Regions from separate parts of the Aurantimonas sp. NFXS3 genome, predicted to be linked through region 2. Evidence: riboswitches for the same ligand, from Rfam matches in the RefSeq annotation. Region 2 holds a riboswitch; each other region holds the start of a gene.
The links. Region 2 has a riboswitch for thiamine pyrophosphate ahead of thiO (glycine oxidase ThiO). Riboswitches for the same ligand answer to the same signal wherever they lie in the genome.

Region 1: linked by a shared signal. The riboswitch ahead of thiB (thiamine ABC transporter substrate binding subunit) and the one ahead of thiO (glycine oxidase ThiO) in region 2 are both predicted to bind thiamine pyrophosphate.
Region 3: linked by a shared signal. The riboswitch ahead of thiC (phosphomethylpyrimidine synthase ThiC) and the one ahead of thiO (glycine oxidase ThiO) in region 2 are both predicted to bind thiamine pyrophosphate.

Annotation. Positions count from the first base shown of each region.
Region 1 is NZ_JAGDDZ010000002.1:837,066-846,531, forward strand. Features, by position in the region: gene J3367_RS09100 (GGDEF domain-containing protein) at 1-516, shown strand, start outside; tRNA gene J3367_RS09105 (tRNA-Arg) at 1,646-1,722, opposite strand; gene J3367_RS09110 (thiamine diphosphokinase) at 1,799-2,440, opposite strand; TPP riboswitch at 2,652-2,748, shown strand; gene thiB (thiamine ABC transporter substrate binding subunit) at 2,799-3,833, shown strand; gene thiP (thiamine/thiamine pyrophosphate ABC transporter permease) at 3,864-5,492, shown strand; gene thiQ (thiamine ABC transporter ATP-binding protein) at 5,489-6,223, shown strand; gene J3367_RS09130 (M48 family metalloprotease) at 6,437-7,960, shown strand; gene J3367_RS09135 (RNA polymerase factor sigma-32) at 8,049-8,918, opposite strand; gene J3367_RS09140 (CarD family transcriptional regulator) at 9,271-9,466, opposite strand, start outside.
Region 2 is NZ_JAGDDZ010000002.1:555,803-565,268, reverse strand. Features, by position in the region: gene J3367_RS07795 (SH3 domain-containing protein) at 1-385, shown strand, start outside; gene irrA (iron response transcriptional regulator IrrA) at 501-947, opposite strand; gene J3367_RS07785 (hypothetical protein) at 1,090-1,557, opposite strand; gene fabA (3-hydroxyacyl-[acyl-carrier-protein] dehydratase FabA) at 1,810-2,340, shown strand; gene fabB (beta-ketoacyl-ACP synthase I) at 2,378-3,595, shown strand; gene fabI (enoyl-ACP reductase FabI) at 3,609-4,454, shown strand; gene J3367_RS07765 (thiamine phosphate synthase) at 4,482-5,090, opposite strand; gene J3367_RS07760 (thiazole synthase) at 5,150-5,947, opposite strand; gene thiS (sulfur carrier protein ThiS) at 5,992-6,189, opposite strand; gene thiO (glycine oxidase ThiO) at 6,186-7,163, opposite strand; TPP riboswitch at 7,314-7,439, opposite strand; gene J3367_RS07745 (DUF2937 family protein) at 7,500-8,012, opposite strand; gene J3367_RS07740 (LysR substrate-binding domain-containing protein) at 8,138-9,031, opposite strand; gene J3367_RS07735 (hypothetical protein) at 9,138-9,434, shown strand.
Region 3 is NZ_JAGDDZ010000004.1:297,737-307,202, forward strand. Features, by position in the region: gene thiC (phosphomethylpyrimidine synthase ThiC) at 1-1,616, opposite strand, end outside; TPP riboswitch at 1,738-1,865, opposite strand; gene J3367_RS13685 (septal ring lytic transglycosylase RlpA family protein) at 2,177-2,566, opposite strand; gene J3367_RS13690 (alkaline phosphatase D family protein) at 2,788-4,245, opposite strand; gene J3367_RS13695 (cell wall hydrolase) at 4,423-5,268, opposite strand; gene J3367_RS13700 (succinate dehydrogenase iron-sulfur subunit) at 5,381-6,160, opposite strand; gene J3367_RS13705 (TRAP transporter large permease) at 6,323-7,603, opposite strand; gene J3367_RS13710 (TRAP transporter small permease) at 7,698-8,279, opposite strand; gene J3367_RS13715 (sialic acid TRAP transporter substrate-binding protein SiaP) at 8,352-9,329, opposite strand.

The DNA.
Region 1 (9,466 bases), 280 kb from region 2:
TTTGGCCGGGCGCTGGAGGCGGAGGCGTCGACCGATCCGCTGACCCTTCTGCCCAATCGCCGCCATCTGGAGCGTCGCACCAGCGAGATGGTGGAGGTGGCACGGCGCAATGGCCGGCCGATCTCGGTGCTCGTCATCGACATCGACCGGTTCAAGCAGGTCAATGACACATATGGCCACGATGTCGGGGACACGATCCTCTTGAAGGTGGCGGATGTGGTCCGGGCCAATGTCCGCAAATCCGATGCGGTTGCCCGCTTCGGCGGCGAGGAGATCGTTGTGGCGATGGCGGATGCCACCCCGGCAGCGGCCCTGCAGACCGCCGAACGGATCCGGCTTTCCGTGGACGACAAGGTCTTCCATGGCGACCAGGAGAACGGCAACGTGACCGTCAGTGTCGGCGTCGCCACGCAGGAGGGGGAAGACCTGTCCTTCAAGCGCCTCTTCAAGGCCGCCGACGAAGCGCTCTTCCTCGCCAAGGACCGCGGCCGCAACCGCGTGGAAGTCGCGATATAAGGAAAGCCGGCGGCGGGCAGAGGGAGTGTACCAGTTCCGACACCGGCGACGGGGTGGCATGAGGATGCGGCACAGGTTTGACCAGTGCGTCCGGTCGGGTCCGCCACCAACTCGCCGAGGTCTTCTGAAGAGATTAGAAAAGTAAACCGATTAATGACGATAACGCGCTCCAGACCGCCCAGAGCATAACGCCGGTCGTGAGTACCAGTAACGTCGTTGCGAGCAAGCAGCCTTTCAGGAAGTCGTAATCCCAGGTGACGCTCACAATATCATGCGGCCGCCGGGCAGTCCTCTCCGCCGGGCGTTGGAGCGCCTTCTGCGTTGCTGACGAATTCTCAACATTGGTTTTGGCCGACATGAGGATGCGAGAACGATTCTGGACCCCTCGCTGTATTAGCGTCGGAGCAGACGTGGCCGTTAGCGGGCGAAGATCAAAAGGCGAGCGGCGCAGGTCGATACTAATGGGGATCCAGTGATGCCACGCAAAGATCCGTCTCATGAAGTCCATGAATGTATGCATGTATTTTGGATTGGTTCTTTCTGGCTCATCCATCCTGAGTGGATGACCTCACTGTTTGGACTGGTCCTTGATCTACGACGCAGGCGGATGGACCACATAAGGAGAGAGCGTCAATTCCAGGGACGGATGCTTCCGGCGAACTCCGGCTGTAAGCAACACGATTGTTGGCCGCGACCTAGTGCTCTCCACTCCGCCGATACCCCGAGACAATTATGGTGCAACATCACCGGTTGGCCTGCATCTCACGTCATAGACAGATTCGCGTTGTATTTCTGAGGGCACACATCCCATCCCCTCACTGCAGATGCAAGTGGCCTTGTTTGGATAGAGTGTTAGATGACCCCTGCTTACTAAAATACTTAACGGTCACGGGGAGTTCACGGTGAACCGGTGCGTTGAAGGCGCGCTGGCGGGGCGTTGCATCGTGCCGAAGTGTACGAGGGCCAGCGTCAGCACTAGCAATCGAAGCAACGCTTCGGGAGAATCGGCACATTAACAGACTGGGATCAGCGGCTGCTCAACGCGATGTATTCGGTTGTCGCTTGTATATCCCCGTGCATGGGTACGCGGCGAGGAGCCGCGTGGCCCTGCCGCAGGGCGCAAAGCAATTGGTGATCCCGACTGGATTCGAACCAGTGACCCTCAGATTAGGAATCTGATGCTCTATCCTGCTGAGCTACGGGACCGACCGCGCGCAACCTAGTCGAAGGCGCAGGGTTCGCCAAGTCTGCTCGCGAAGCTCTTGTGCGGCGATATTGCGGATCAGCGGACCTTGGGATCGGCCTGGGCGACGAGCAGCGCCGTGCCTTGGCGGATCGTCACGGCGATCGGCCCCAGCGCTTCGTTCGACTGGGTGAGGATCGAGTGGAATGGCAGGTCGACACCGTCGAGCGGCCATTTCGCGCCGGAGATCGTCAGCCCCGAAAGATCCGAGAATTTCAGGATCGAGAACTGCGTGCCGGGCGCAAGATCGAAGGCGCGGCGGTCCGGTCCCAGTGGCCAGGCGCGTTCGATACCGTCGAACAACTCCACGTCGATGCCGCGGGCGGCATAGCGCAGGGCCAGGATCAGATGTGCAAAGGCGTGGTCGCTGCGCGGGCCGCCGAGCGCGCCGACCAGAAGCAGGCCGGTCGCGCCACGCGTCAGCGCCGCCTCGATGGCGATCTCGCCGTCGGTCATCGCCTTGTCGCGGGGATAGGGTTCGCGGGGCAGGCTGGTCAGTTCGATCGCCGGTCGCGGCGGGCTGGAATCGAAATCGCCGACCCAGAGTTCCGGCGTAACCTGCAGTTCCGCAGCATGGCGCAGGCCATCATCCGCGGCGATGACCCGCGTGCCCTCCACCGCATTGATCAGCGCAGGGGTCGGGGCGATATGGCCGGCAAGGAGAATGGAAAAGCGCGACATCGCGGCTCGCCTACAGCATCGGGCCGCAAACGCCAATCGGCTGCTTCGACCTCGTAAGGAGATTGCCGGCCAGGGCATCGTCTGCTCGCAACGTCGGCGCGCAGCCTGGCAGTCTGACGCGAGAGCTCGGCACCGGGGCAGGGCAGAGCTGTCCCTTGGCTCAGGGGCGCGGCCGCCCTTGCCGGCAAGCGGCGTGGCCTCTAAGTCTTCCCATGCTCACACGGGGTGCCTTCGGGCTGAGAGGCGCATGCCGACCCGTCGAACCTGATCCGGCTCATACCGGCGGAGGGATGCGGGCGTCGGCGGGTGTCTCGCGGATGCTTTCGTTTCGAAAGCCGCCGTCTCGAAAGGCACCATCATGGCCCGACCCGTCTTCCTCCTGCCGCTGTCCGTTCGCCATCTCGGCGTTTGCGCCGCCGCCCTTCTGGCCGGCGTGACCGGAGCGGTCGCCCAGGCCGACAAGCCGGTGCTCACCGTCTACACCTATGAGAGCTTCACGCCCGAATGGGGGCCGGGCCCGAAGATCGAGGCGGGTTTTGAAGTGGTGTGCGCCTGCGATCTGCAGTTCGTTGGGCTCGAGGACGGCGTCGCGATCCTCAATCGTCTCAAGCTCGAAGGCCCCTCGACCGAAGCCGATGTCGTCCTCGGCCTGACCACCGATCTCATCCCCGAGGCCAAGGCGACCGGCATGTTCGCGCCGAGCGGGGCGGATCTCTCGGGTCTCGACGTGCCGACCGGCTTCTCGGACGACATCTTCGTCCCTTACGACTATTCCTATCTCGCCTTCGTCTACGACAGCGAAGCGATCGCCGAACCACCGGCGAGCCTCGACGATCTGGTCAATGGCGATCCCGAGGTGAAGATCGCCATCGAGGACGCGCGGACCTCGACGCCCGGCCTCGGCATGATGCTGTGGATGAAGAAGATCTATGGCGACGAGGCCGCCGCCAAATGGGCGCAGCTGTCGAAGCGCATCCTGACCGTGACGCCCGGCTGGAGCGAGGCCTATGGCCTGTTCACTAGCGGCGAGGTGCCGATGGTTCTCAGCTACACGACATCGCCCGCCTACCACATGATCGAGGAAGACACCGACCGCTATCAGGCCGCGGCCTTCGCGGAGGGCCACTACCTGCAGATCGAGGTGGCGGCGATGCTGAAGACGACCGAAACCGCCGAACTGGCGACCCGCTTCCTCGACTACATGCTGACCGCCGAGGTGCAGTCGCTGATCCCCACCACCAACTGGACGTTGCCGGTCGCGGACGGCATCGATCTGCCTGAAGCGTTTGGCCGCCTGGTGCAGGTGGAGACGCCGCTGATGATCGATCCGGAAACCGTGGCGGCGAACCGCAAGGCATGGACGCAGGAATGGCTCGAAGCGATCGGCCGCTGACGATCGAGCGCGCGTCCCGGTGAGGCGTTCATGACCGGTGCTGCGGATCGTGCCTGGCGGATCGGCCTCGGCCTCGGCGCTGCCGGTATCCTCGTCGGCTTCCTCGCCGGTGCCTTCGTCGTGCTTCTCTTTGCGACCGGCGCCGTACCCGATTTTCGGGCGGTGGCCGGCGATCGCTATCTCCTCGGCGTCGTCCTGTTCACCCTCGAGCAGGCGGTGCTGTCGACCCTCCTGTCGGTGGTGGGCGCCATCCCGCTGGCACTGGCCCTGCATCGTGCCCGCTTTCCCGGTCGCCGTGCGGTGCTGCGCCTGTTTCTCCTGCCGCAGGTGCTGCCCGTGCTGGTCGGCGCGCTGGCGATCCTCACCATCTGGGGCCGCAACGGTCTCGTCTCCGATGCTTTCGCGGCGATCGGACTGGCGCGGCTCGACATCTATGGTCTCTCCGGCATCCTGATCGCCCATGTCTTCTTCAACCTGCCGCTGGCCGCCCGGCTGATGCTGGCCGGGCTCGATCGCGTGCCGGCCGAAAGCTGGAAGCTCGCCGGGCAATTGTCGCTGAGCCCGCTGGCCACGTTCCGGCTTGTCGAATGGCCGGCCCTGCGCGGTGCACTGCCGGCGGCCGCAAGCCTGATCTTCATGCTCTGCGTCACCAGCTTCACTCTGGTTCTGGTGCTGGGGGGCGGGCCCGGCGCCACGACGCTGGAAGTCGCGATCTACCAGTCGCTGCGCTACGACTTCGATCCCGGCCGTGCGATCACGCTGTCGCTCGTCCAGATCGGCCTGACAGCGATCGTCCTGTGGCTGGCGACCCGTCTCGGCGGCGATGTCGCCGCCGGTTTCGGCCTTGGCGGCCGCGCGCTGCGCTACGATCGCCGCAGTCCTGCGCGGGCCGCGGTGGACGCGCTCGTGCTGCTCCTCGGCATCGGCTTCGTCCTGGCGCCCTTCGTCGCGGTGGTGGTGCGCGGCCTGGAAGCGGACCTGGCGCGATTGCTGGCCGATCCGGCGGTCCATCGTGCGGCGATCACCAGCATCGTCATCGCGACGGCCGCCGCGCTTCTTGCGATGGCCGTCTCGCTGGCCATCGTCCTTGCCGTCGAGGCGCTGCGCAACGCGCCGGAGGACCGGCTGTCCCCACGCAGGCAGGCGCTCGGTGACGGGTTGGAGACGACGGCCAGTCTCGTGCTCGTTGTTCCCCCCATCGTGGTCGGGGCCGGCTGGTTCCTCGCGCTGCGGCAGGTCACCGACGTCTTTGCCGCTGCGCCCTATGTCGTGGTCGCCACCAACGCCGCCATGGCCGTGCCTTTCATCGTGCGCATCGTCGGGCCGGCGCTGGCGGCGGCCAACCAGGCGACTGGCCGGTTGGCCGACAGCCTCGGCCTTGCAGGTCTGTCGCGACTGCGGGTGGTGGACTGGCCGGTCTTGCGCGCGCCGGTTGCCCTCGGCTTTGCCTTCGCCCTGGCGATCTCGCTCGGCGATCTCGGCGCCATCGCCCTGTTCGGCAGCCAGGACCTGGTGACCTTGCCCTATCTCCTGCTGCAGCGCATGGGCAGCTATCGCACGGCCGACGCGGCCGGACTGGCGCTGCTCCTTGGCATCCTGTGCCTGTCGCTGATGGCCCTGGCCGAGCGCGGACTGACACGAAGGGACCATCCGGCATGAAGAAGGCCCTCGTCCTCGATGACGTCCGCTTTGCCCATGGCGGCAGCGAGATGCGCTTCGATCTTGCGGTGGAGGCTGGCGAATGGCTGGCGGTCATCGGTCCGAGCGGCGCCGGCAAGTCGACGCTGCTTGACCTCGTAGCGGGGTTCGCTGCGCCCTCCGCGGGCACGATCGCCGTCGACGGACGCGCGATGGCTGGTGTCGCGCCGGCGGAACGCCCGCTCAGCATCGTCTTCCAGGACAACAATCTGTTTCCCCATCTCGACGTCTTCCGCAATGTCGCCCTCGGCATCGCGCCCGATCTCCGGGTGGCTGCCGCGGACAGACGCCGCGTCGAGGCGGCTCTGGACGCGGTCGGGCTGGCGGGCTTCGGCAAGCGGCGCCCGGCCGAGATGTCGGGCGGCGAAAGGCAACGCGTGGCCTTGGCGCGGGTCTTTCTGCGCGATCGGCCGCTTCTCCTTCTCGACGAGCCCTTCGCCGCCCTTGGCCCTGCTCTTCGCCGCGAGATGCTGGCGATCCTGACCGAATTGCGGGTAGGGCGCGCGGATCCGCCGGCGATCGTCATGGTCACGCACCATCCCGAGGATGCTGTCGGCCACGCCGACCGGACGGCATTTCTCGACGCCGGCGAGATCGCGGCGATCGGGCCGACGCGCGCCCTGTTGGCCGGAGACGGCGATCCGCGGGTGGCGCGCTATCTCGGCACCGTCGCGCCTAGGGAACGACCTTGACCCCGACCGACAAGGGACCGGCCCGCTAACTTCGTGACTGACGTATTTCCGGCGGATTTTCCCGGTAGCGGACAGGGAAGGCACGAGGCAAGCGGCGGCGCTTTTTCGAAATCTGTTGCTGATCGATCCTAACCCGTGTGACAGCGGTTCGGATAAGCCTTGAGTCTCGGGAAGCGAAGCGGTTCTGTGGGGGCGACGATCGCAGCGATGGCAATGAACTCCGGTCCTGGTCGTGCGGGACGCCTTGTGCGCCGCATGATCGGCGGTGTCGCGCTCGGCGCGTTGCTGGCGACCGGCGCCTGCACCACGATCGAAGCGGGGCTGGATGGCCTGTCGCCTGCCAGCAGCAGCGTGCAGGCGGGATATGCTGCGACGCGTCGTCCGATTACCTTCGAAAACGTCCAGCGCAGCGATCCGCAATCGGTCATCGGACGCTCCCAGCACCCCAAAATCCTGGCGGCCTATGGCGGCGCCTATTCCGATCCCAAGCTGGAGCGCACGCTCGCCACCATCGTCGGCAAGCTGGCTGCCCAGACCGACGATCCGAACCGCGCCTACCGCATCACCATCCTGAACTCGCCCAACGTCAATGCCTTCGCGCTGCCGGGCGGCTACGTCTACATCACCCGTGGTCTCGTCGCCCTGGCCAACGATTCGGCCGAGGTGGCTGCGGTGATCGGCCACGAGATGGCGCATATTACCGCCAATCACGGCATCGAGCGCCAGCAGCGCGAGCAGGCCGCCGAGATTGCCAGCCGGGTCGTCAGCGAAGTGCTGGCGGGCGAGCCGGCCGGGCAGGTCGCCCTGGCGCGCGGCAAGCTGAGCCTTGCCCAGTTCTCGCGCCAGCAGGAGCTGCAGGCCGACATTCTCGGCATTCGCCACATCGCCAAGGCCGGTTTCGATCCGTTCGCCGCCGCGCGCTTCCTGCAGGCGATGGATTCCTATGCCAAGATCCGCACGGCCTTCCAGGCCGGCGATCCCGAGCTGGACTTCCTCTCTTCGCATCCGTCGGCGCCGCAACGCATCGATCTCGCCAACCGGCATGCGCGGGAATACGGCCAGCCGGGCACGGGGGCGACGGATCGCGATCGCTATCTGGCGGGCATCGACGGCATGCTGTTCGGCGATTCCGCCGTCGAAGGCTATGTCCGCGAGCAGCGCTTCTACCATCCCGGTCTCGGCATCACCTTCGAAGTGCCGAAGGGCTTCGTCATCGACAACACCGCCGAGGCCGTGCTGGCGAGCGGCCCCAACGACACCGCGATCCGGTTCGATGGCGTCGCATTGCCCAAGACCACCGGCCTCGTCGACTACGTCAACAGCGGCTGGATCGGCGGGCTCGACCCGTCGAGCATCCAGGCCTTCAAGATCGGCAATCTCGACGCGGTGTCGGCCCGGGCTGAGGGCGGCGAATATGTCTTCGACGTCACCGTGGTGCGGGTCGGCGGACAGGTCTATCGCTTTCTGACGGCCGTGCAGGCAAGTTCCGCGGGCACGGCGGCCGGGATCGCAGGGAAGGTGGCGAACTCGTTCCGGCTTCTCTCGACGGCCGAGAAGGAGAGCCTGAAGCCGCTGCGCATCCGGATCGTCACGGCATCGGCCGGCGACAGTACGGCTTCGCTGGCCGCCCGCATGGTTGGGGTTGAGGGCAAGACGGCGATGTTCCGGCTGCTCAACGATCTCGATGCGAATGAGAACGTGAAGCCCGGTACGCGGTACAAGATCGTCGCCGAGTAACCGGTCTCCCCCTGGCGCCAGACTGCGATCCAACGAAAAAGGGGCGCCCGATCGGGAGCCCCTTTTTCGTTGGAAGTGATGCTGGCGATCAGCTCACATAGGCACTGCGGTCGGCGTTGGTCTCGAGCAGCGCAGCGCGCAGCTTTTCCAGCGCACGGGTCTCGATCTGGCGCACCCGCTCCTTGGAGATGCCGAGCTTGGTGCCCAGCGCTTCCAGGGTGGCACCGTCGTCCTGCAGGCGGCGCTCGCGGATGATCTTCAGCTCGCGCTCGGACAGAACGTCGAGGGCACTGTGCAGCCAGGTGACGCGACGCTCGTCGTCGATCGACACGGAGACCATCTCGTCCGGCAGGGGCGAGTTCGACACGAGGAAATCCTGTCGGTCGGCGCTGCCAGATTCGTCTTCCATCAGGGGGGCGTTGAGGGAGGAATCAGGGCCGGACAGACGGGAATCCATCAGCGCCACGTCGCCTTCCGACACCTTCAGTGCCGTCGCGATTTCCTTGTACATGGCGCTGCCGGTCACGCCGCCGTCGGCGCCCTGGCTGAGCCGTGCCCGCAGCCGGCGCAGATTGAAGAAGAGAGCCTTCTGGGCCGAAGAGGTGCCGCCGCGAACGATCGACCAGTTGCGCAGGATGTAGTCCTGGATTGATGCCCGGATCCACCACGTCGCATAGGTGGAGAAGCGCACTTCCCGCTCCGGCTCGAACCGTGCCGCTGCCTCCAGAAGACCGACATGGCCTTCCTGGATGAGGTCGTTCATAGCGAGGCCGAAATGGCGGAACTTGGCGGCCATCGAGATGACGAGGCGCATATGGGCGGAGGTAATCTTGTGAAGGGCTTCCTGGTCGCGCTTTTCCTTCCAGCGCACCGCCAGTTCGTACTCTTCTTCGCGCTGCAGGTACGGGGCGGACATGGCCGCGCGGATCAGCGTACGGCGAGCGGACTGTGACTTCATCGGTTACCCTCCGGTCAAGCTTATGAGGCGCTGTGGCCTACCGAGCGAGGCTGCTTGCGGGTTCACGCGTCGGTGTTCATGAAACACGGATTGGCCGCAAACGTTCCCGGAGGGGAAAACTTTTTTGGCTTAGGTAGCGGGGGTGCCGTATTCGGCAAGGGAACCGGGCCGATGGCGGCCGGCGCGCAAGATCGCGCAAAGGCGATCAGGATCGCCGTGTGTGAAGCCTATGCCAGTTTGCACGCAGAGGCAACGATGGCGCTCGGGGCCCGGCGCCACAAGAAAGGCCGGCGCACCTTGCGGTGGCCGGCCCGGCTTCGTCCGTGGACGATAGTCATGTTCGAAGGCGGCCTCAGGCCGCCTTTTCCTGCTCGTCGGTCTCGCCGGTGGCAGCCGCCGGTGCATCGGCCTCGCCTTCGGCTTCCGCTTCTTCCTCACCCTTGGCGACGCGCTTCGGGCCCTTGTTGAGGTTGAGCTCGATCAGCTGCACCGCCTCGGTCTCGGAGACCTCGTTGACGGCCGCGAGTTCGCGGGCCATGCGGCCGAGC
Region 2 (9,466 bases):
GAATCTGCGGATCGGTCCGGGACGCGACTATCCGGTGACCTGGCTGTATCTCAAGGAAGGCCTGCCGGTGGAGGTCATCCAGGAATACGAGCTGTGGCGCCGCATCCGCGATTCCGAGGGCACCGAGGGCTGGGTCTATCACTCGCTCCTGTCCGGCGACCGCACCTCGATCGCCGCCCCCTGGCTGCGCGGCAAGGCGACGATGATCGACATTCACAACAGCCCCGCCACCGATGCGCCGCTGGTGGCACGGATCGAACCGGGCGTCGTCGCGGGCGTGAAGACCTGCACGGCCGGCTGGTGCGAACTCAAGGTCGCCGACCGCGACGGCTATGTCCGCCAGCAGGAGATCTGGGGCGTCTATCCGGACGAGCGCTTCGAGTAGCAGCAATCCTCTTGCGTCAGCGCCGGCTGCGGCCGGCGCCAGACATCAAAAAAGCCCGGATCGCGACCGCGATCCGGGCTTTTGTCGTTACTGGGGATGGACCTGTCGTCGGCGCCTATTCGGCGGCCTGGTCCAGCGCCTTCTTGCGGCGCAGGCGCACCACCACGTCGACATTGACGATCTCCATGCCCTCCGGCGCCTCCGGCAGCCGGTCGAGCCGCAGCCCGCCATCGGGAATGTCGATCATCGAATTGTCGTCCTCGACGAAGAAGTGATGATGATCGGAGGTGTTGGTGTCGAAATAGGTGCGCTGGCCCTCTGCCGAGAGCGGCCGCACAAGGCCCGCATCGGTGAACTGGTGCAGCGTGTTGTACACGGTCGCCAGCGAGACGGGATCACCGGCCTTGTGGGCTTCCTCGTGCAGTTCCTCGGCCGAGAGATGGCGGTCGCCGGCGCCGAACATCAGGTTGCACAGGGCCACCCGCTGCCGCGTCGGGCGCAGACCCACCGAGCGAAGGCGCTCGAATACACAGAAGCTCTGGGCGCGCGTCCGGTTTTCCATTGCTGAATGCCACCAGTCTCTTGTTCGTGCGATAAGTGTCCGCAGGCTTACCGAAGGGCCTGCACGACCGCAATATACGTCATCGGCATCGCGGTCACAAATGCCGCCCCGCAGAACCCGCCATAACGGTTGATGGCAGGGCCTAGCCGCAGCCCTTGGTGAAGGCCGCCAGCGCGTCGCCCGACCCTGTCAGCGGCAGGCTGTAGCGCCCGACCGGCCCCGCCACCTCTACGCTGCGGCCCTTGCGCAGGGCCTCGATGAAGCCGGCGCGGGCCGCCAGCGTGCCCTCCGCCACCAGAATCGAACCGCTGCCGGCGTCGCGCGCGATCGTGTCCAGCACGAAGGCCGTGTCGTCGACCGTCGCCACCACCGTATGGGGCTGGCCCGCCTGCAGCCGTCCCGGAAAGCCGGAAAAACGCATCGTCACGCGGCCGGCACTCGCGCAGCGGAAGGTCAGCCCGGTAAATCCCGACCCCGCCGTGAAGCCCGCGACCGCGCCGTCGCTGCGCCAGGACTGTCCAAGGGCCGGCGCGGCCGCGGCGAGCAGCAGCGCGGCGGCACCCCACAGGGCGAGAGCGCTGCAGCGCGAAGGGGTGAAAACGGCGGTCAAGGCGGTGCTGCATCCTGTCGAGGGCGGCGGTCACGGTGCGCGCTGAGGCGGCTTCCTTCGCCCGGTGCTATCGAAATTGCGCGCCATGTACCACAGATAGGCTGGCGAGGACGGCGATTGCCGGTCGCCATCCTGGCGCGCCGGATACGCCGGGCCCAGCCAAACGGTTTCACCTGTGCGGGTGGCGTGGTATGGGCGCAGCCGACAAGGGCCCATGGCAGGGTCGGGAGAACAGGGCGGACACAAGCGATCATGGCGACGAAGAAGACCTCCTACGATTACGACGACCTCATCGCCTGCGGTCATGGCCAGTTGTTCGGCGCCGGCAATGCGCAATTGCCGCTGCCGCCGATGCTGATGTTCAACCGCATTACCGAGGTCGACGAGACGGGCGGCGAGAACGGCAAGGGCATCATCCGGGCCGAGTTCGACGTGAACCCGGACCTGTGGTTCTTCGATTGCCATTTCGAAGGCGATCCGGTGATGCCGGGCTGCCTCGGCCTCGATGCGCTGTGGCAGCTTACCGGCTTCTATCTCGGCTGGCTGGGCGAACCCGGCCGCGGCCGGGCGCTCGGCGTCGGCGAGGTCAAGTTCAGCGGCCAGGTGACGCCGAAGGTCAAGCTGGTCGAATACGGCGTGGAGTTCCGCCGCGTGATGCGCTCGCGCCTGAAGCTCGGCATCGCCAATGGCTGGATGAAGGCCGATGGCGAGGTCATCTACAAGGCCAGCGATCTGCGCGTTGGCCTGTTCACCGACGAGGAAGCGGCTCAGGCCGCCGTCTGATGACGGCGCGGATCCTGGAATCTGGAAGGAGCGGACGATGAAGCGGGTCGTCGTGACGGGTATGGGGATCGTGTCCTCGATCGGCAACAATGTCGACGAGGTGACCGCCTCTCTGAGGGATGCGCGCTCGGGCATCAGCTTTGCCGAGGAATACAAGGAACTGGGGTTCCGCAGCCACGTCCACGGCAAGCCGACGCTGGACCCCACGACCATTCTCGACCGGCGCGCCATGCGCTTCCATGGCGGCGGCACGGCCTGGAACCACATCGCCATGGACCAGGCGATCGCCGATGCGGGCCTCGAGGCCGCCGACATCTCCAACGAGCGCACCGGCATCATCATGGGCTCGGGGGGCGCCTCGACCCAGACCATCGTCCAGGCGGCCGAGACCGCCCGCGAAAAGGGCCCGAAGCGCATCGGACCGACGGCCGTGCCGAAGGCGATGTCCTCCACCGCCTCGGCGACGCTGGCCACCTGGTTCAAGATCAAGGGCGTCAACTACTCGATCTCGTCGGCCTGCTCGACCTCGAGCCATTGCATCGGCAATGCCTACGAGACCATCCAGATGGGCAAGCAGGATGTGATGTTCGCCGGCGGCTGCGAGGATCTGCACTGGACCCTGTCGGTGCTGTTCGACGCGATGGGCGCCCTGTCCTCGGACTTCAACGACCGCCCGGAGATCGCCTCGCGCGCCTATGACAACGCCCGCGACGGCTTCGTCATCGCTGGCGGCGCTGGTGTCCTGGTGCTGGAGGAATACGAGCGGGCCAAGGCGCGCGGCGCCAACATCGTCGCCGAGCTGGTCGGCTACGGCGCCACCTCCGACGGCGCCGACATGGTCGCCCCGTCCGGCGAGGGCGCGGTGCGCTGCATGCGCCAGGCGATCGGCCATCTCGACGGCCCGATCGACTACATCAACCCCCATGCCACCTCGACCCCGGTCGGCGACCGCATGGAGGTCCAGGCGATCCGCGAGGTCTTCGGCGACAACATCCCGCCGATCTCCGGCACCAAGTCGCTGACCGGCCACAGCCAGGGCGCCACCGGCGTGCACGAGGCGATCTACTCGCTCCTGATGATGAAGCACGGCTTCCTCGCCAAAAGCGCCCATATCGACGAACTCGATCCCGAGTTCGAGGGCATGCCGATCCTGCGCGAGCGGGTCGACGATGCGAAGATCGACCGGGTCCTGTCGAATTCCTTCGGCTTCGGTGGCACCAATGCCTGCCTCGCCTTCCAACGCGTGACGGATTGAGGTTGAAGGGCACATGACCGATCTGATGAAAGGCAAACGCGGGCTCATCATGGGCGTCGCGAACCACAATTCCATCGCATGGGGCGCCGCCAAGGCGCTGGCGGCCCAGGGCGCGGAGATCGCGCTGACCTATCAGGGCGAGGCCTTCGGACGGCGCGTGCGCCCGCTTGCCGAGGAGATCGGCAGCAAGCTGGTCATTCCCTGCGATGTCGAGGACACCGAATCGCTCGACCAGGTCTTCGCGACGCTGAAGGAAGAATGGGGCACGATCGACTTCGTCCTCCACGCCATCGCGTTCTCCGACAAGAGCGAGCTGAAGGGCCTCTACGCCGACACGACGCGGGAGAACTTCACCCGCACCATGCTGATCTCCTGCTTCTCCTTCACGGAGGTCGCCAAGCGCGCGGCGGAGATCATGACCAATGGCGGCTCCATGGTGACCATGAGCTACGGCGGCGCCGTGCGGGTCATGCCGAACTACAATGTCATGGGCGTCGCCAAGGCCGCGCTCGAAGCCTCGGTGCGCTATCTCGCCGCCGATTTCGGGCCGCGCAACATCCGGGTGAACAGCGTCTCGGCCGGACCGGTGCGCACGCTGGCCGGCGCCGGCGTCTCCGACGCGCGGCTGATGTTCAACTTCCAGCGCCGCAACGCGCCGATGCGCCGCAACACCTCGATCGAGGAAGTCGGCGGCGCGGTGCTCTACCTGATGTCGGAGCTGTCGAACGGCGTCACCGGCGAGATCCACTATGTGGATTCGGGCTACAACATCATGTCGATGCCCTCGCTCGAAGAGCTGAAGGCCCAGGAACACCGCAAGGCGGTGGTCGAGGGCGAGGACGAGAGCGGCGGCAAGTAGCCGCCCTCCCGCTCACAGCCTCAAAGCCTATCGCCGGTAGGGCGCAGTCGCCGCGAGCCATTCGCGCGCCCGCGCCTCCGGATCCGCGGCCCGTGTCACGTCCGTGACCACCGCGGCGCTGTCGGCGCCCTGCGCGAAGACCTGCGGCAGCCGCTCCACGGTGATGCCGCCGATCGCCACCAGCGGCAGATCGCCGATACGCTGGCGCCAGACGCCGAGACGCTCGGGCGTCTGCGGTGCCCATTTCATCACCTTCAGCTTGGTCTGCCAGACCGGCCCCAGCGCGACGTAATCCGGCTCGGCGGCCAGCGCCACGGCGAGCTCGGCGCTGTCATGGGTGCTGATGCCGAGCTTCAGGCCGGCAGCTTTGATCGCGACCCGGTCCGCCGCGGCCAGGTCCTCCTGCCCCAGATGGACGACATCGCAGCCCTCCTCGATCGCCAGACGCCAGAAATCATTGATCACCAGCAGGCAGCCATGGGCGGCGCAGACATCGCGCGTGCGGCGGATTTCCTGCCGCAGTCTCGCCGCGTCCATGTCCTTGGCGCGCAATTGCAGGAGCTTCACCCCGACCGGCACCAGCCGCTCCGCCATCTCGGCATCGTCGACGATCAGGTAGAACGGATCGAGCCGCAGCCCCGTCCCCGGCCGCTCCTCGGCACCGCGCTCCCCACTCCAATGTCCCTCCGCCCGGCTCATCGCGAACCTCCCGGTCCGCCGACATCACCGAGCATCGCCTGCCCCAGCATCGGGGTCGAGGGCGCGGCCATGTCGCGCGGCGCCATCGGGTCCGCCTCGAAGGCCAGCCGGCCGGCCTCGACCGCCAGGGCAAAGCCCCGCGCCATCGCCACCGGGTCGCCGGCCTTGGCGACCGCCGTGTTCAGGAGCACGCCGTCATAGCCGAGCTCCATGGCGGCGGCCGCCTGCGACGGCAGGCCGAGCCCGGCATCGACCACCAGCGTCACGTCGGGAAAATGCGCTCGCAGCTGGCGCAGGCCGTAGCGATTGTTCAGCCCGAGCCCCGAGCCGATCGGCGCGCCCCAGGGCATCAGCACCCGGCAGCCGGCCTCGACCAGCCGGTCGGCCACCGACAGATCCTCCACCGTATAGGGCAACACCTTGAAGCCCTCGCCGGTCAGGATGCGGGCCGCCTCCACCAAGCCGAACACGTCGGGCTGCAGCGTCTCGGCATCGCGCACCACCTCCAGCTTGATCCAGTCCGTGCCGAAGATCTCGCGGGCCATCTGCGCCGTCGTCGCCGCCTCGCGGGCCGTATGGCAGCCGGCCGTGTTGGGCAGGATGTCGAGGCCGAGGCCTTGGATCAGCTCCCAGAAGGCCTGGCCGGCCCGCGCCTCGCCGGATTCACGGCGCAGCGAGACGGTGACGATGCCGGCCCCGGAGGCCTTGATCGCGTCGGTCATCATCTGCGGCGAGGGATAGAGCGAGGTGCCGAGCATCAGCCGCGAGGCGATGCGGCGGCCATAGATGTCCATGCCGGTCACGGCGTTCGCCGTGTCGGTGTCGATCGTGTCCATGCTCAGCCTCCCTTCATCGGGGCGATGATCTCGATGGCGTCGCCTTCGGCGAGGCGCACCGTCCCGCGTTCGGCCTTCGGCACGAAGTCGCGGTTCAGGGCCGTGGCGACCACGGCGCCCTCGTAACCCAGTTCGATGAGCGCCCGGTCGAGGGTGGCGGCCTCGACGCTGCGCTCCTCGCCATTGACGGAAATTCTCATGATGCGTCCTTCAGCGTCTCTGCGAAGATTTCGGCGGCGGCCTCCGCCGCCATGGCCGGCGACAGCAGGAAGCCGTGGCGGTACAGCCCGTTCAGGCTGACCACCCGGCCGTTCCGCGTCACCTTTGGCAGATTGTCGGCATAGGAGGGCCGCAGGCCGGCGCCGGTCTCCACCAGCTCCGCCTCGGCAAAGGCCGGATGCAGCGCATAGGCGGCGTTGAGCAGCTCGACGGTGCCGCGCAGGGTGATGCCGCGATCGTCGTCGCTTTCCAGCATGGTCGCCCCCACCATGAACAGCCCGTCCGCGCGCGGCACGACATAGATCGGCGAGCGCGGATGCAGGAGCCGCACCGGCCGCGCCAGCGACACCTCCCTTGTGCGCAGCAACACCATCTCGCCGCGCACCGCGCGCAGCCGCGGCAGCTCCGGTCGTGCCGCGATGCCGCGCGCATCGACGATGCGATCATGGTCGAGATCGGCGGCCGTGACGCGCCGGCCGAAATGCAGCGTGACGCCGCGTTCGCGCAGCCGTTCGGCCAGCGCCTCCAGCGTCCGGCGCGGATCGAGATGGGCTTCCTCGGCAAAGAACAGGCCCTCGGCGAAGCGGCCGGCGAGATCGGGCTCCAGCGCCGCGATCCGCTCGGCGTCGAGCCGCTTGTGGCCGCGCGTGCGGCGGGCGAAGCGGGCAAGGTCCGCGCGGTCGCGCCAAGGCGCCAGCACCAGCGTACCGTGGCGCGCGACGTCCGGCACATGCCGCGACCACCAGTCGATCCCCGCCAGACCCGGCGCGACGATGGCCGGATCGGCGCTCTCGGCCTCGCAGCGCGGCGCCAGCATGCCGCCGGCCAGCCACGACGCCGCGGCCACGCCCAGTTCCGGTGCGGCCTCGTACAGCGCGACGTCGGCGCCCCGCTTGGCGAGTTCCAGCGCGGTGACGAGCCCGGCAACGCCGGCCCCGATGACGGCAACCCGCATGGTCAGGCCCCGCCGATGCGGCAGGCGGGGTGCAAACAGGCGGCCCGGTCGGCCATTGTCTCGATCCTCCTCGACGCGTCTCGGAGATCCGGCTGATGGACAGGGGAAAGATCGGCGGCGCGGCGCTCGCCTGCGGTGAGCCGCAGGCCAAGGGCCCCCGCATTCCATCCCTCCGCCGGTCTCAACCGGATCAGGTTCGAAGGGTCGCCACGCGCTCACGCCTTTCGGCGGCCGATGGCCTCTCAGTTCCCTGCCGGAACTCCCCTTGGATGGACGGAATCTGTGCTTCCCGGGCGGCCCTGTCAACGCCGCCGCGCCAAGATCGCGCGCGCCGGCTCAGCTCGACGCCAGCCGACGCTCGCGGCGACGCCGGCGCATGCGCGCGGCGCCATGGCCGCCGGCCCCGATCGCCCAGCCGAGGGCGAAACCCGCAACGGCCAGGAGCAATCCCTCGACGGTGATCGGCAGGGCCGGGCGATAGTCGGCGGCGGCGCGCTCGGCGATCTCCCAGTCCGGATCGCCCGCCGCGACGAAGGGCCGGAACAGGGGCGCCGATTCGGCAACGCTGCGATAGCGCCGCTCCACCGCGTCATAGCGGGCAATGGTCTGTTCGGCATCCGCCCCCTGGCGCGCGACGAAGGCGTCGCGGTTCTCGCGCAACCGCGCCACCGCCTCGCTGCGCGACAGGTCGGAGGCCGCCGCGCTGGCGTCGAAACGCTCCACGACCTTGCGCAATTCGTCGACGGCGCCGCCGAGACGCTGCAGATATTGCTGGGTGAATTCCAGCGACTGGCTGGAGACGAGCCCGAGAAACAGCGCCGCCACGACGCGGATGATCAGCCCCGGCATTCCCTCATCCTCCCTCAAGGCTTCTCCGGCGCACCGGTCGCACAGACGATCGCCGGCCTCGCGTCAGACGACGCGCCCCCGGCCACGATACGCCTGCTGCCTGATCATACCAGTCCCCGCGTCCGTCAGGCGAACAGGCGGGTGCCGCGTTCGGCGATGGCGCAGAAGCTGGCGGTCACATGGGCGGCCAGCGCATCGGCGACCGGGCCGGCGCCGTCGCGGCGGGCCAGCGTCATGCGGTAATTGCCCAGCGGCGGCAGGCCGCGTTCGGCGCCCAGCTGCACGATGTCGTCCGACACGACGCTGATCGGCAGCGGCGCGATGGCGAGGTCGGCGGCGACGGCCGCAAGCTGGCCGGTGCAGAACTCGCTGGTATAGGCGACGCGATAGTCGATATCGCGAGCGTCCAGCGCCGCCAGCGCCATGCCGCGCCAGGCGCAGCCGGCATCTGCAAGGGCGAGCGGCAGCGGCGTCTCGGCGACGGCGAGCCCGCCGCGCGCCCCCACCCAGACCAGCGGCTCGGAATGGATGTAGTCCGGCCCGTCGAGGCGTTCGTCGTGACTGTACACGGCGAGATCGAGCTCCCCGGACCAGCAGCGCCGCCGCAATTCCTCGGTGCGGTCCAGCCGCACCTCCACCTCGACCTTGGGATGGGTCCGCGCGAAGCGCCGGAGGATTTCCGGCATGGCGACCACGCCATTGTCGTTGGGCACGCCCAACCGCACGCTACCCTCGCAGCAGGGCGACAGGAAGCGCGAGAAGGCCTCGTCGTTCAGCTTCAAAAGGCGACGGGCATAGCCGAGGAAGATCTCGCCATCGGCGGTCAGCGCCACGCTGCGCGCATCGCGGCGGAACAGGTCGCGGCCGACCATGTCTTCCAGCTTCTTCACCTGAAGGCTGATCGCCGACGCGCTGCGATGCACCCGCTCGGCGGCGCGCGAGAAATTGCCGGTGTCGGCAATCGCCACCATCGTGCGGGCGAGGTCCATGTCGAGATTGGGCAGAGTGGGCGTCAGCACAGGCGGAGCCTCCTGTTAGCGAAACTTGCCGCTAGGCTTACTCCTTCTCGTTTGTCTCATCAATGAGAAACCCTCACATTTTGTCTATCGGCAATTGGAGGTTCTCATGCTGCATCATTCGGCCCTGCCCCAGCCCATCCGGCTCGACGAAGCACACCACAGTCAGCCCGGCCTTGTCGGCTGGCTGCATAACTGGACGGTGGAGAAGCGCCGGCAGCGGCTTTGCCGCGACGCCTTCAACACCCTTTTGCGCGTCGACGACCACATCCTGGAAGACGTCACCGGCCTGACCCGTCCGCAGGTCGAGGAGGTCGCGCGGCTGCCGCTCACGGTGGACGCGCTCGACGCGATCGCCCGGCTGCAGAAGCGTTCGTCGCGACGCCCGCGCCAGCGGTCCGTCTGACGCGCACGTACCGACCGGGAGCCAGAGCCCCG
Region 3 (9,466 bases), on a different contig from region 2:
TGGAAGGAGCGCGCCGTCTCCGGGTCGAGGGAGAGGTTGAACTGGTCCTCCCAGCGAAACTCGAAGCGCGCCCGGCTCAGCGCGTCGTCGCGCAGCTGCGCAGCCGGGTGGCCCTTGGCGAGATCTGCGGCATGGGCCGCGATCTTGTAGGTGACGACGCCGACCTTCACGTCGTCGCGGTCCGGCAGGCCCAGATGCTCTTTCGGCGTGACGTAGCAGAGCATCGCCGTGCCGAACCAGCCGATCATCGCCGCGCCGATGCCCGAGGTGATGTGGTCGTAGCCCGGCGCGATATCGGTGACCAAGGGTCCGAGCGTGTAGAACGGCGCTTCGCCGCAGACCCGCATCTGGCGATCGACATTCTCCTTCACCTTGTGCATCGGCACATGGCCCGGCCCCTCGATCATCACCTGGCAGCCCTTGGCCCAGGCGATCTTCGTGAGCTTGCCCAGCGTGTCGAGCTCGGCGAACTGTGCCGCGTCGTTGGCATCGGCGATCGAGCCGGGGCGCAGGCCGTCCCCCATGGAGAAGGACACGTCATAGGCCCGGCAGATATCGGCGATCTCCTCGAAATGCTCGTAGAGAAAGCTCTCTCGGTGGTGATGCAGGCACCACTTCGCCATGATCGAGCCGCCGCGCGACACGATGCCCGTCGTGCGGTCCACCGTCAGCGGAATATGGGACAGCCGCACCCCGGCATGGATGGTAAAATAGTCGACGCCCTGCTCGGCCTGCTCGATCAGCGTGTCGCGGAAGACCTCCCAGGTGAGGTCCTCGGCGATGCCGTTCACCTTTTCCAGCGCCTGGTAGATCGGCACCGTGCCGATCGGCACCGGCGCGTTGCGGATGATCCAGTCGCGGATGTTGTGGATGTTGCGGCCGGTGGACAGGTCCATCACCGTGTCGGCGCCCCAGCGGATCGCCCAGACCATCTTCTCCACCTCCTCGGCCATCGAGGAGGTGACGGCGGAATTGCCGATATTGGCGTTGATCTTGACCAGGAAGTTGCGGCCGATCGCCATCGGCTCGACTTCCGGATGGTTGATGTTGGCCGGGATGATGGCGCGGCCGGAGGCGACCTCGTCGCGCACCCATTCCGGGGTAATGAAATCCGGGATCGCCGCCGAATACGGCTCGCCGTCGCGCTCCAGGGCCCGCTTTGCCTCGGCCCGGCCGAGATTCTCGCGGATCGCGACGAACTCCATCTCGGCGGTGACGATGCCGGCGCGGGCATATTCGTACTGGGTCACGGCGCGCCCGCCCGTCGCCCGGCGCGGTGCGTTGCGAACCGGAAATTCCGGCGTCAGCTTCTCGGCCGGCAGATTGCCGTTGTCCTCGGGCTGCACCGCGCGGCCCTCGTAGAATTCGGTGTCGCCGCGGGCCGCGATCCAGCTCTCGCGGATGCGCGGCAGTCCCTTGGCAATGTCGGTCTCGACCTGGCTGTCGGTATAGGGGCCGGACGGATCGTAGACGATGACGTCGGGCTCGCCCGCGGTCGGATGCACGGTGATTGCGCGCATCGGCACGCGGATGTCGGGAAAGGCCGTTCCGGCCAGGTAGATCTTGCGGGATGCCGGCAGCGGGCCGGCGGTGACGGTGGGTGTCACGGCATTCATCTTGGTTCTCCAGTCGCGCTCGCGTCGGAGATCCAGTTCTGCTTTCGGTGATCGAAAACTCTCGTCGGCCTGTCGGATCGCCCCTGTCGTTGAGGGCATGGCCCGCATTGCGGGCCGGAGAGGTCGGCGGCTTTCCCATCCCTACGCCAGTATGAACTGGATCAGGTTCGTAGGGTCGCCGCGCGCTTCGCCGATGATCGGCGGCCGTCGGCCTCTCAGTTCCTTGCCGGAACTCCCCTTGGACGAGCGGACGGTAGCAGTCCCCGTGGGGGTGTCAACAGCGGTTGCAGCGGTCGTTACCGAAGATCGGCACGTCACAGGAAGAGGCAGGGAACGGGAAGACAGGAAGCAGGACCGGCAGCGGCCGATCGGGACATCGCGGCGGCGACGCAGGCGATGCGCCGCGGGCCGGGACGACCGGGAGGCGGTCAGGGGCAAAGCCCGAGCCAGACCCGCGATGCGTGTCGCGGGCGGTCCGCGGCGCAAGCGGCGCCGTCGGACGAGATGGTGTCACATGCGGGCGGCCAGCGCCCCGTCATGCGGTCGGCAAAGCCGAGACCCTAGAGGATGTCGAGGCTGACCTTGGCGGTGCCCGAATGGATCATGCCGATCTTCGAGGCCGCGGCGCGCGACAGGTCGATGATCCGGCCGCCATGATACGGGCCGCGGTCGTTGATGCGCACGACGACGGACTTGCCGTTGCGACGGTTGGTGACGCGCACCTTGGTGCCGAAGGGCAGCGTCTTGTGAGCCGCCGTCATGGAGTTCATGTTGAAGCTTTCGCCGTTCGCCGTGCGGCGACCATGAAAGCGCTTTCCGTAATAAGAGGCGGAACCCGAGGCCGCGGACTTCGTTTCGGCTACGACCGGAGTGATTGCGACGGAGTACGAACCGACCATCGTTCCGGCGAAAAGCGCAGCCGCGAGAGCGGCCTTCGGCAGAAACTTCATTCTTGGCATGTCCTTGAGATGCGACGTTTGCGACGCCGCCTCCTTCGTCAATTCCTGTGACGAGAAAAAGGACGGACTCTGGCAGCAATAGGGTCTTTCTACGACAGCGGAACTTTTCGGGCCCTGGCGTATCGTCCTGAGCCCAAACGAAGAATTTCCGTCCGAGCCCTGTACTGAATGCGACAGCCATGTCGCATTCGCGCCGGTGACGCCTTAACCGGTCAGACCGCCAGCTTCGGGGTCCGGCCGCTGTCTTCGAGTTCCCATTCGGCCTGCCAGTCCATGCCGTCCTGCGACAGGACGAGGTAGTTGCGCTCGCTCGTATAGGTCGCGCGGCGCGACGGCAGCGGCCGCAAGCGGATCTTCCGGCCGCGCAGTGGGCTCTCGCCGACACGGGCGAGAAGGCCGAGCGCAAACGGATAGGCCGGCCCGGGCGCGGGGTGGGAAATGCCGGACGCGACGAGCTGGTGCATCACACTCCCGTTCAGAAGCCGCATCTCGCCGCGCGTCGCCAGATGGATTTCGCCGGAGACGACCACGAGCCCGCCGACGGCCCGCTCGGCGCGATCGGCCAGGCATTGCAGGCAGCGGATCCATTCGCGCCGATGCGCCCGGCTCTGCCACTGGTCGCGCAGATCGTCGGACAGCTTGGCGACCCGCGGTACGATGCCGGCGACGAGCTCGGCCCAGCTCAGCCGCGGCCCGAGCACCGGCACGCTGGACATCAGCACGATCCGGTCCGGCTCCGGCGTCGTCTCCAAGGCCGTTTCGAAGCTCTTCCATCCGACCGGCCCCATCACCCGGTCGGGGCGGCGTTCACTGCGCAGGTCCGGCGCGAGGATCGTCAGGCCCGGATAGCGCACCGCGACGCCCAGGCTGCGCGCCTGCCGGTCCAGCGCGATCGCCGGCAGGTCGGCCTCATCCGCCGCCAGCTGGAAGATCAGGAACATCTCGCGCGCCGCCTCGAACAGGCCGCGCCCGACGGGACTGTCCAGGAGCGCCGCCGGATGGCTGCCCCAGCCGTCGATGATGTCGTGGTCGTCCCACATCGACACGGACGGCACATGGGCCGACATCGCCCCCATGGCGGGCCGGGCGAAGCTGATCAGATAGCGCTCGAAATAGAAGCGCCGGATCGCCGCGCGGGCCTCCTCGGTCAGCGGTACGGTCCCGCGCTCGTCGGGCTTCAGGCTGGTCCAGCGCTGTACATCCGGATGACAGGCGAGGACGTCGTCGGCATAGAGCTGGTCGCCGCCCTGCAGCATCAGGGAGAACGGAGCGCGGTCGTGCTCGGCGGTGAGCCGGGTCCACATGGCGTCGCGCTCGGCGATGTCGCGCGTAAGATCCCCGTTCTCCTGGCCGTTGCAGGAGACATAGGCGATGCGCGCCGCGCCGCCGTCGGGGCTGACGACGGCATAGTCCGTCTCGTCGATGCGGTAGGAACTGGTGGTGCCGGCCGGCAGCGAGAAATCGTAGCGCCAGACCGTGCGGCCGAACCTCGTGGCCAGCGCAATCGGCTGCATCGCCTCGCCCGCGGCAAACAGGTCGGGCGCCGCGGCCGCCTCGTCCAGGACGAGGATCGCAGCGAGATGGTCGCGCCGGCCATCGCCGCCGCGTGCATAGAGGATCGGGCCGATCCGGTCCGGAAGCGGATTGGCGGCGGAAACGGTCTCGGTCATCGGCTCCTGCCGGCTTGGCTGTGACCGATGCCCGTCCCGGCTTCGGTCTCGCCCCGCCATATAGGAAGCCATGGCTGCCATGCCGACCGCAATGCCGCCATCACGCGGGCCGGACGATCGGACGCCGGCAGAACCAACGGGGATTGCGGCTTTCGCGGAGCCCCGCGCCGGCCGAACTCAGTCGGCGGTGGTGGTCTGGACGCCAGGCAAGGCCTGCATGCGGGCGTCGAGCGTGGCCGTATCGGCGACATCCGGGGTCGGCGCGGCGGCCTCCGCCGCACGAACGCGTCCGCCCTTGCCGCTGTCGGCGCGGGCCGGCTGTTCGGTCAGGCCCTGCCAGAGCGTCAGGAAGGGATTGGCCTCGTCACCGGTAGTCTTGCGCGGCGCCATGGCGGTGGCCGTCGCCAGCCCGGCCGGGGCCGACGTGTCCCGTTCGGGGCTCGGCGCAACGGCGGCGGTGCGAACCTCGTCGATGGCCGCGGCGGCGCCATTCTTGCGGACCTCCGCCTGGGACGCCATGCGGAAGCCGGCACTGCGCTGGTCGCGCGAGATCTTCTGGTAGAAGGCGTTGCCGCCGGCAATGACCTTGTAGTGCATGTTGCCGTAGCCGAAGCTCAGGCCCGCCGTGTGGAAGAACTTGGCATCGCCGACGGCGGCGTGGCGCTTGCCCGACAGGACCTCATGGGCGGTCTGCATCGCCAGTTCCTTGCCGGCCCCCATGTCGCGGGTCATCACGCCGGGCGCGAACTGCTTGGGCTGGGCGACCACGTCGCAGACGGAATCGGGATAGCTCGGCGAGCCGACGCGGTTCATCACCACGGTGCCGACGGCGAGCATGCCCTCGCGGCTGGAGCGATTGGATTCGAAGAACATCGCCCGGGCGAGGCATTCCTGGCTCGGACCGTAGCTGAGGGGTGACACCACCTCCTCGATCTCCGGTGCGCCGACACAGCCGGACAGGACGGCAGCGGACAGAAGGGTGGCAAGGGCCGGCAGACGGCCGCGGATCGACAACGTGCTCATGGCGCTGTCGTGGTCACGAAATGTGTCGGCAAACGGGGCGGCGTGTGCGGGAATCACACCGGCAGGCGATTCCGCCAGCCGGTGTTGCCGAATCGCCGCGCCTGCCGCCGGGTCAGACCCGGCGTTCGATCATCATCTTGCGGATCTCGGCGATCGCCTTGGCCGGGTTCAGTCCCTTCGGGCAGGACTGGGTGCAGTTCATGATGGTGTGGCAGCGATAGAGCTTGAACGGATCTTCCAGATCGTCGAGCCGCTCGCCGGTCGCCTCGTCGCGGGAATCGATCAGCCAGCGATAGGCCTGCAACAGGACGGCCGGGCCGAGATAGCGGTCGCCATTCCACCAGTAGGACGGGCACGAGGTCTGGCAGCAGAAGCACAGGATGCACTCGTAGAGGCCGTCGAGCTTCTCGCGGTCCTCATGGCTCTGGCGCCATTCGCGCTCGGGCTCGGGCGTATCGGTCTTCAGCCACGGCTCGATCGAGCGCAGCTGGGTGTAGGGCACCGTCAGATCGGGGATCAGGTCCTTGATCACCGGCATGTGCGGCAGCGGATAGACCTTCACGGCGCCGCGGATCTCGTCCATGCCCTTGGTGCAGGCCAGCGTGTTGGAGCCGTCGATGTTCATGGCGCAGGAGCCGCAAATGCCCTCGCGGCAGGAGCGGCGCAGCGACAGGGTCGAGTCGACCTTGTTCTTGATCCACAACAGCGCATCGAGAACCATCGGGCCGCAATCGTCGGTGTCGACGTAATAGGTGTCGGTCCGCGGGTTTTCCTCGTCGTCCGGCGACCAGCGATAGATCTTGAACTCGCGCACATTCGTCGCGCCCGCCGGCTTGTCCCACACCTTGCCGGGATTGATGGTGGAGTTCTTCGGGAGGGCAAGTTCGACCATGAGGATGTATCCGGTGCCTTTCTGGAATCGTTCGCAACATAAAGCGTGCGCTGCAAAACACCAGAGACGAAACCGCGCGGAAAGGCTTCAAATCGTTTGAAGTCCGGCCGTTTTCCGGTGTCTGCGACGTTGTCTCGCGGCCGTTGCCGGGTGACGCCTGCCTCAGCGATAGATCAGCGTCGGCAGCCACATGGTCAGGGCCGGGATGAAGGTGATCAGGAACAGCACCACGAAGAGCGGCACCAGGAAGGGCGCCGTCGCCGACATGCAGCGCTCGAACGGAATGCCCGATACCCGCGACAGGACGTAGAGCACCATGCCGATCGGCGGGGTCAACAGGCCGATCATCAGGTTGAGCACCATGATCACCCCAAAATGCACCGGATCGACGCCCATCTGCATGGCGATCGGCAGCAGCACCGGCGTCAGGATGGTGATCGCCGCCACGGTCTCCATGAAGCAGCCGACGATCAGCAGGATCAGGTTGATCAAAAGCAGGACGACCCACGGATTGTCGGAGATCGTCAGGATCAGCGCGGCGAACTGCTCCGGCGCCCGGTTGGAGGTCAGGATCCAGGCGAAGATCGACGCCGCGGCGACGATGAACAGGACGACGGCGGTGGTCTCGATCGTGTCGAAGGAGACCCGCAGGAACCGCTTCAGCGTCAGCGTGCGATAGACCACGAGGCCGAGGATCAGCGCCCAGGCACAGGCCGCGATCGCCGCTTCCGTCGGCGTGAAGGCGCCGGTCAGGATGCCGCCGACGATGATCACCGGCGTCATCAGCGACAGGAAGGCGCGCTTGAAGGTGAAGCCGAGGATCGACAGCTTGAACGGCTGGTCGACCGGATAATTGCGGCGGCGGGCATAGATCGCGATCATCGCCATCAGCGAGACGGCCATCAGCAGGCCCGGAATGAAGCCCGCGGCGAAGAGTTGGCCGATCGAGGCGCCGGCGACGACGCCGTAGATCACCATCGGCAGGGACGGCGGAATGATCGGCCCGATGGTCGAGGACGCCGCCGTGATGCCGACCGCGAAGCCCGGCTCGTAATTGGCGTCGCGCATCGCCTTGATCTCGATGGCGCCGAGGCCGCCGGCATCGGCCACCGCCGCGCCCGACATGCCGGCGAAGATCACCGAGGCGCCGACATTCACATGGCCGAGACCGCCGCGCATCCAGCCGAAGATCGCCTTGGCGAAGTCGAAGATCCGCTCGGTGATGCCGGCGGCGTTCATCAGGTTGCCGGCGAGGATGAAGAAGGGGATCGCCAGCAGCGGGAAGGAATCGACGCCGTTGATCATGCGATGGATGACCACGACGTCGGGCACCCGGCCCTCGACCAGGATGAAGATCGCCGAGGAGCCCGCCAGAGCGATGGCGACCGGCACGCCGAGGATGATCATCCCCAGAAGCAGCACGAACAGCATCGTCAGCAGCATGGAAACCCCGAACAACAGGTAAGGCCGCGACCGGCCGGGCGCACCGGCCCGGCGTCGCATGCGAAGGAATGGGAGGCAGCGGCGCGCCTGGGCATCAAAGGCCGGTGCCCGTCAGCGCGAAGCGTTCCGGGTCGATCAGCCGGCTGGTGCCGCTGCGCCAATGGCGGATCAGGGCGATGAGCGCGTAGACGGTCATCAGCGCGAAGCAGACCGAAACGCCCCAGTAGACGGAGGATTTCGGCACGTCGATCGAGACCATCTTCTGATGCGTGCGGCCGGCGAGCTGGACGCAGAACCAGCCCATGGCGCCGTAAAAGACCAGCGTGATGACATCGACGGTGATCTGCGCCACGAAGCGTCCCCGCCGCGGCAGATAGCGGTAGAACAGCTCGACCGCGATGTGGCTTTCCTTGCGGGCCGCCATGATCGCGCCGATGAAGGTGACCGCGATCAGCAGGAAGCGCGCGATCTCCTCGGTCCAGCCGAGGGAATTGTTGAGCACGTAGCGCGTGAAGAACTGCAGGAAGACCACGAAGGCCAAAAGCCAGAAGACGCCGAAGACCACGCCGTCGCTCCAGCGCAGATCGGACAGATCGACGGGCTGGTCGGCGAAGGGGTTCGGCTCCAGCGGCTGTACGCCCGCTTCCGGGCCGGGTTCGATTTCAGGTGACGCCATGACCGCATCCGGAACGAGGAGACAGGCCGGGCGCGCTGAGCGCGCCCGGCGAGACTTCCGAAGAGAAGGAGACTATTCGATCGCCTGGAGGCGGTCGTAGGTCTCCTGGTCCCAGGTGGCGTCGGGACCGTTATGCAGCTTCATCGTCGCCTCGCGGAACGGCGTGATGTCGACCTCGTGAACGTTGACGCCCTGCTCGCGGAACCACTCGGCGAGCTTGGCCTCGTTCTCGCGCACCTGCGTGGTGGCGCAGTCGGCGGTTTCCTTCAGAACATCGGAGAGCGCCGTCCGGTCGGCCTCCTCCATCTGGTCCCAGGTCGGGCCGCCGACGATGGTCAGGAGCGCATCGTTGATATGGGCGGTCAGCGAGATGTCCGTCTGCACCTCGTAGAACTTCTTGGCCTGGATGGTCGGCAGCGGGTTCTCCTGGCCGTCCACCGTGCCCTGCTGCAGCGCCAGATAGACCTCGGCGAAGGCGATCGGCGTCGGATTGGCGTTCACCGCCTTCGGGAACATCATGTAGAGCGGGGCATTCGGCACCCGGATCTTCATGCCCTCCATGTCGGCCGGCGTGTTGATCGGCTTGTTCGCCGTCACGTGCCGCTGGCCGTAATAGGTGGTGGCGACGACGTGGTTGCCGGTCGCCTCGTTGTAGCCGGCCGCCAGTTCCTTGAAGAGATCGGAGTTGCGGAACGCGTCCCAGTGGTCGTAGCCACGGAACATGAAGGGCGCGCCGCCGATGGCGATCGGGCCGTAGGCGCGGCCGGCGAAAAGCTGGCCCGTATAGATCACGTCGACGGTGCCGAGGCCGAGGCCTTCGTTGATGTCGACTTCCTTGCCGAGCGAGGACGCCGGGAACACCTCGAAGGAATAGCGATCCTCCGTCGCCGCCTTCAGCTTGTCCGACGCCTCCACCGCGCAGGTATGATACGGCTCGCTGGACTCGTAGACATGGGCGAATTTCAGCGCCGTCTGGGCGAAGGCCGGCTGCGCGGTGAGCGCAATGGCAGTCGCGGCCGAAAGGGCCAGTACATGCTGTGTGTATTTCATCTTGTTCCTCCCCAATGTATACACTGTTTTCAGGCGATCATATTGATTGCATCCCACAGCGCAATGGCCCCATCGTCGTTCTTGACGATCGCTGCCGCAAGGGCGGCGACGCAAAATGAGGCGGGCAGCGGCGCGGC